Linked DNA regions of Blastococcus saxobsidens DD2. The protein of the gene in region 2 interacts with the protein of the main gene of each other region in a pairwise test. Links are inferred from orthologs where the notes say so. Each region holds a gene or a part of one and is shown on either strand. Other genes may lie near its edges. The genes, in order: BLASA_RS22960 and BLASA_RS09970.

Evidence for each region.
Region 1: the proteins of BLASA_RS09970 (region 2) and BLASA_RS22960 interact in binary tests that used the Escherichia coli proteins (3 or more experiments, as listed by UniProt). The link is inferred for Blastococcus saxobsidens DD2 from one-to-one orthologs.

What each region holds. Positions count from the first base shown.
Region 1 is NC_016943.1:4,844,338-4,847,747, forward strand. Bases 311-3,410 are described here. They hold BLASA_RS22960 (transglycosylase domain-containing protein), read right to left. Parts: upstream 3,108-3,410; coding sequence 513-3,107; downstream 311-512. Other genes in these bases: BLASA_RS22955 (glycosyltransferase family 87 protein), read right to left, coding at 311-426; BLASA_RS22965 (DUF5318 family protein), read right to left, coding at 3,251-3,410. In the rest of the region: more of BLASA_RS22955, read right to left, coding at 1-310. UniProt on the Escherichia coli protein: Cell wall formation. Synthesis of cross-linked peptidoglycan from the lipid intermediates.
Region 2 is NC_016943.1:2,108,479-2,111,741, reverse strand. Bases 271-3,223 are described here. They hold BLASA_RS09970 (peptidoglycan D,D-transpeptidase FtsI family protein), read right to left. Parts: upstream 2,654-3,223; coding sequence 887-2,653; downstream 271-886. Other genes in these bases: BLASA_RS25390 (hypothetical protein), read right to left, coding at 2,741-3,121; BLASA_RS09975 (UDP-N-acetylmuramoyl-L-alanyl-D-glutamate--2,6-diaminopimelate ligase), read right to left, coding at 271-797. Outside these bases: more of BLASA_RS09975, read right to left, coding at 1-270. UniProt on the Escherichia coli protein: Essential cell division protein that catalyzes cross-linking of the peptidoglycan cell wall at the division septum. Required for localization of FtsN.

The DNA.
Region 1 (3,410 bases), 2.7 Mb from region 2 along the record:
CAGCAGGCCGGACGCTGCCGCCGCGCGGTCGTACAGGCCGGACAGCGCGGCCGCGACGGCCATGAACCCACCGGTGAGGACCGGGTACTCGACGGCCGAGTCCAGGTACGGGACCGCCCCCTCGTCCAGCCCGTACAGGGCGAACAGCGGGACCCCGTCCGAGTAGCAGAGATGGGTGTACTGCACGAAGCCCGCCCAGTTGCCGTCGGAGCACGGCGCCTGCTTCAGCCAGGCCACCGCCGCAGCGAGCGTGGTGAGGAGCAGGCACACCCGCAGCGGCGTCCAGAACAGCGCGCGGCCGGTCACGGCGAACCGGCCCCATGGCCCGCCCACGGCCTCGCTGGCCTGGCGGGCGACCGGGTCGTCCCACGACGGGATCACCCGGTCCCGCCGCTCGGGTGGCCGCGTTCCACGTGGAACGACCACGGACCCCTCCGGAGAAACTCCGGAGGGGTCCGTGGGGGTGCCCTCGTCGAGCGGCCCGGTCACGGCATCAGTCTGCCGTGCGCCGGTCAGCCACCGTTGTTGCCGTTGCCGTTGCCGTTGCCGTTGGGGGGCAGGGCGGGGGAGCCGGGTGCGGTCCCGGGAACGGCGGGGTCGTTGTCATCGGGGTCCGTGCCGAAGGGCACGCCGTCCTTGTCGGCGTCGATGACCGGCTCCGGCTCCGGCTCGGGCTCCGGCTCGGGCTTCGGCTCCGGCTTCTTGGTCACCGTCGGGTCGTTCGGAGCGAAGTCCTTGTCGTCCGGGACGCCGTCCCCGTCCGTGTCCACCGGCTTCGTGGTCACGGAGGGGTCTCGCGGCGAGTAGTCCCTGCTGTCGGGGACGCCGTCCCCGTCGGTGTCGACGACCACCGGCCTGGGCGCGGGCTCCGGCGCCGGCCGGGGCGCCGGCTCGGGCTCGGGCAGCTCCACGCCGTCGCCCGTGTCACCCTTGATCAGCGCCTTGTCGGGCAGGTCCTCCTCCGGCGTCCCGGCGAGGACGGCGTTCATGTACTCCTGCCAGATCGCGCCGGGCAGGCCCGCGCCGTAGATGATCCGCTCCCTCGAGTCGATGATCGGGTCCTGAGGCGAGTCGTTGCCCATCCACACCGCGGTGGCGACCGACGGGGTGTATCCGACCATCCAGGCGTCGGAGTTGTTCTCCCGGTCGAGCCCCTGCGTACCGGTCTTGGCGGCGACCTCCCGGCCACCGTCCAGGTCCCGACGGGAGTAGGAGGCGACCTCTTTCAGCGCCACGGTGACGTCGTTGACGACGTTCGCCGGCAGGACCTGCTCACCCGCCTGGCCCGGCTGCTGGTCGAGCACCGTGCCGGCGCCGTCGGTCACCTTGGAGACGAAGTACGCGTCGCGGAAGACGCCGCCGGCGGCCAGGGTGGCGAAGCCCTGCGCCTGGTCGAACGGGCGGAGCTCGTACTCCCCGATGCCGATCGAGGAACCGGTCGAGCCCTCACCGCTCACCAGGACCTTCCTGTCCGCCAGGATCCCGGACTCCCAGACATCGGGCAGGCCGGTGGCCGTGCGGATGACCTCGCGCACCTTCTCGGGGCCCACCTCGAAGGCCAGGCCGTAGAAGGTGGTGTTGAGCGACTTGGTGATGGCCTCGGTCAGCGTGCACGCCGCGCAGCTGGCGTCGCCGGAGTTGGTCACCGGCAGGCCCGGCCGGTCGGGGAACTCCTGCGGCGAGCTGCCGTCGCGGCGCGCCTGGATGCCGATCCCCTGCTCCAGGGCGGCGGCCAGCACGTAGGGCTTCACCGACGATCCCGGCTGCCGCTGCGCCATGGCGTAGTCGATGACCCCCTGGCCGGCACCCTTCTGGCCGCCGTAGTACGCGATGACCGCGCCGGTGCGCGGATCGACGGAGACCAGCGCCTCCCGCAGGTTCTCCGGCTCGCCCTCCATGACCTGCTGCACGGCGGCCACCGCGGCATCCTGCGCCGGCTTGCTGATCGTCGTGGTGATCTGCATGCCGCCGGCGTTGATCTGCTGCTCGTCGTAGCCCTTCCCGAGCAGCTCCTCGATCACCTGCTGCACGACCAGGCCCTCGGGGCCCTCGGGGATGCCCAGGGAGCTACCGGTCCGGGGCAGGACGGCGGGGTACACCGAGGCCGCCCGCTCCTCCGGGGTCAGCCAGCCCTCCTCGACCATCGCGTCGAGCACCAGTCCCCAGCGGTCCTGCGCACCCTCGGGGTTGGTCTCCGGGTCGTAGCCGGACGGGCTGCGGACGAGGACGGCGAGCACGGCGCCCTGCTGCGGGGTCAGCTCGGCGGCGGAAACCCCGAAGTAGGTGTTGGCCGCGGCCTCGATGCCGTAGGCGCCGCGGCCGTAGTAGATGGTGTTGAGGTAGTTCTCGAGGATCTGCTCCTTCGAGAAGTTGTTGTCCAGCTTGATGGCGAGGAAGAGCTCCTGGAACTTGCGGCTGAACGTCTGGTCGTGCGTCAGGAAGGCGTTCTTCACGTACTGCTGGGTGATCGTCGAACCACCCTGGGTCTCGCCACCGGTCAGGTTGTTCCAGGCCGCCCGGACGATGCCGGTGAAGGAGATGCCCGGGTCGGTGTAGAAGCTGCGGTTCTCCGCCGCCAGCATCGCGCGCTGCGCCGCCTCGCTCACCTGGGCCAGCGGCACGTTGGTCCGGTTCTCGTCGCCAAGGCGGGCCATCTCGGTGACGCCGTCGGCGTAGTGGAGGACCGTGGTCTGCTTGGTGGAGACGGAGTCGGGGCTCGGCACCTCGGTGGTGGCGTAGACGACGCCGACGAAGACGCAGAGCAGCGCGAACAGGCCACCCATGACGCCGGCGGCCATCTTCAGCCGACGGTTGCGGCGCTGCTTCTTGCTGCGGGCCGCCGTGCCCTTGCCCTTGCCGGCCGGGCGGCCGGCGGCGCTGCCACCGCGGGACGCCGGCGGGCGGCGGGAGGCGGGAGCACCGCCCCGGGAGGCGGAGGTGCCACCACGCGAGGCCGGGCGCCCCGGGACCGGAGAACGACCCGAGCCGCCGGCGGGGGGACGGCCGGAGCCGCCTCCGCCTCCGGTGCTGCGGGTACGGGCGGTCGGCGACCGTCGGACCGAGCCGGCCCGCGGTGCTACGGGCGAGGTCTCGTCGTGGCTGGGCACGAACACACCCCTTCCTGAACTGTCTCGGTCGACGCCGGGCACCTGCCCGGACGCGCGGTTCTCTTCAGCTGTGCGGAGCGGGCGGGACCGCCAGGTGCGATCCCCGGCCCGCGCGTCACGCGGGCCGTCTGCCGGTCGACCGGCTACTGCTCGGTGGCCGTCCGGCGCCGGCCGCGGCGGGGCTGCCGCCCCGGCTCCGGCTCGGCACCCAGGACGTACGAGCAGTCCAGGTGGTTCCAGCCGCATCCGCGGCACACCTCGACCTGGTACACGGAGAACTCGTCCTGGGCGGCGTCCATGCGG
Region 2 (3,263 bases):
TAGGGGTCGTCGACGTCCACGACCTCGACCGCGGCGCGCCCGTCGAACAGCAGCGCCTTGGCCTGGAAGTAGTCCTCCATGTCGGCGTGGAAGTCCAGATGGTCGCGGCCGAGGTTGGTGAACCCGGCGGCGGCGAAGCGCACGCCCCCGACGCGGCCCTGCGCGAGGGCGTGGCTGGAGACCTCCATGACCACGGTGGAGACACCGGCGTCGGCCATACCGGCCAGCAGTGCGTGCAGCGCGGGGGCCTCGGGCGTGGTTCGCACGCTGGGCAGCGCAGTCACGGTCGGCGTCCCGTCGGCAGCCCGCCCGCGGGTACGGGTCTGGACCGTCCCGATCAACCCGGTGGACCGCTCGGCCGCGGCGAGCCCGGCCTCGACCAGGTAGCTGGTGGTGGTCTTGCCGTTGGTGCCGGTGATGCCCACGACGGTGAGCCGGCCGCTGGGCTCGCCGTAGACGCGGTCGGCCACGTCGCCGAGCACCGCGCGCGGGTCGTCGACCACGAGGACCGGCAGGTCGGCATCGGTCACGGCGGCGTGGCCGACGGGATCGGTCAGCACCGCGACGGCACCGGCCGCCACGGCGTCGGCCAGGTAGGCCGCGCCGTGGGTGCGCGCTCCGGGCAGGGCGGCGTACAGGTCACCGGCGCGGACGTCGGTCGAGGAGAGCGTGACGCCGGTGACCGCGGTGGCGGGATCCCCGTGCACGGGGAGGCCGACGAGGTCGGCGAGCTCCGAGAGGGGCAGCGGGCGGTTCCCGGCGGCCCGCGGGGCCGCCCCGGGCTCGGTCGGGGTCACGGGGCTCCAATCTACCGGCGGCAGTCCCCCGGCCGGCGCACGTGCGCGGGACCGGCCGCGCGCCGCCCGTGCGCACGGCCGGGCACGGGTCAGGGGGCGCCGGTCAGCTCGAACTCGGGGCGGGCGGTGCCCGAGGGCACCACGCGGTCGGCGGTCAGGGCGGCCCGCATGATGTCGGCGAAGACCGGGGCGGCGACCTGGCCGCCCTCGGCGTCGCTGGTCGGGCGCTCCAGGTCGACGGCGACGACGTACTGCGGGTCGTCGGCGGGGGCGAATCCGACGAACGTGGTCACGTAACCGCCGCCGGCGTAGCAGTTGCACTCCGGATTGGCCCGCTGCGCGGTACCGGTCTTCCCGGCCACCCGGAAGCCCTCGATCTGGGCCAGCGGCGCCGTGCCACCGGGACCGACGACGGCCTCGAGCATGTAGGCGAGCGCCTCGGCGGTGGACTCGCTGACCACCCGGGTGCGGGCGGGCTCGGGGGTGGCCGTGGACCGGCCGCCCGGGCTGGTCACCGAGGTCACGAGGCGTGGCTCGACGCGTACGCCCCCGTTCGCGATCGCCTGGTAGACGGACGCCATCTGCAGCGTGGTGACCGAGACGCCCTGGCCGATGGGCACGTTGGCCGCACGGCTCTCGGTCCACTCCGCGGAGCTCTCGAGGATGCCCCGGCTCTCACCCGGGAGCTCGATGCCGGTCTTCTCCCCCACGCCGAAGGCCCGCAGGTACTCCTCGAGCTTTCCGTCGCCGACCTCGCGGGCCAGCATGATCGTGCCGACGTTGCTGGACTTCGCGAGGATGCCGGTGACCGTCCAGTCCACCGGGTCGTGGTCGTGCGCGTCCCGGACCACGCGGTCGCCCGCCTCGATGTGCCCGTCGACCGAGAGCACCCGGTCCGGCGTGGCCAGCCCTTCCTCCACGGCGGCGGCCAGCGTCACGGCCTTCATGACCGACCCGGGCTCGAACACGTCGGAGATGACGGAGTTGCCCAGCAGGTCGGGGTCGGTGCGGGAGTACGCGCCCGGGTCGTAGCCAGGGCAGGAGCCCATGGCCGCGACCTGCCCGGAGGCGACCTCGAGGACGACCGCGGAGGCCCGCGTGGTCGCGCCGTCGGTGCACGCCTGGCCCAGCCGCTCGTCGGTGGCGAACTGGAGGTCCTGGTCGAGGGTCAGCGTGACGTCGTGGCCGTCGGTCGCCGGGAGGGACTCGTCGATGCCCGACGGGATGGGATTGCCCCCGCTGCCGACCTCCACGGTGCGCCGGCCGGGCGTGCCCGACAACTGCTCCTCGAAGGTCTGCTCGATCCCGGCGAGCCCGGTGCCGTCGCTCCCCACGAAGCCGACCACCTGGCCGCCGACGGCGCCGGAGGGGTACAGCCGGACCGGGTCGTCCTCGAAGAGGATGCCGGACAGCCCGAGGTCGGCGATGGCATCGGTCGTCTCCGGCGTCACCTGGGTCGCCAGGACGACGTACCGGCCGTCCGCGGAGAGCTTCTCCGTGAGCTCGGGAACGGGGACGTCGAGCAGGGTGGTCAGTGCCAGGGCCGTGCGGGCCGGGTCACGGACGACGGTCGGGTCGGCCACCACGCGCGAGGCGTCCACGGTGTAGGCCAGCGGCTTCCCGGACCGGTCGAGGACCTCCCCGCGGATGGCCGCGATCGGGTAGGTGCGCAGCCGGTCCTGCTCCGCGGCGCTGGCGTAGGCGGCGCCGTCGATGCCCTGCAGGACCACCAATCGCCCGACGACGACCAGGAGCAGGGTGATCAGGACGACCAGGCCCACCTTGTTCCGGCGGCCGCGCTGGTCGACCGACAGCCCGGCTCCGCTCCGCCGCGTGCCGGGGGCACGGCGGGACACGAAGGGTCCGGTCCCGCCCCGGCCGGGCGACACGGTGCGCGGGGTGCGGGGGCCGGCGCCGGGTCCGTGGACGCTGCTGGGCACGGGTCAGTTCCCACCCGGGACGGCGGCCGCCGGGGCGGGGGCGGACCCGGGAGCCGGTGCGGGAGCCGGTGCCGGCGCGGGCTCCGGCGCGGGGGGCTGCGGCGCGGGCTCCGGCGTGCCGCGCAGGGTGGTGGTGCCCTCCGCGCCGAGCACCAGGTAGCCGGCGACACCGGCGGGCACCAGGCCGGCGGCCACGGCGGCGGCGGCGACGGCGGCCGGGGTGCTGCCGGAGACGACCAGCTGCTCGAGGCGCTGGACCTCCTGGGCCCGGGCGGCGTTGTCGGCGCGCAGCTGGGTGGCCTTCAGCGAGTCCACCGCGATCGCGGTGTTGAGGACGAGCAGCCCGAGGGTGGTCAGGCCGAGGAGGGCGACGACCAGGAGCACGAACGGTGCCCGGCGCGAGCGGAGCGAACCGCGGGCCGGACGGCGCGGCCGCGCAGCGGTTCCGGTCGGTACCAGCCGCAGGTCGGGCCGCGGTGCGGCACGCCCGGCGCCGCGCGCGCCGGTGACGGCCGTGCGTGGCGTG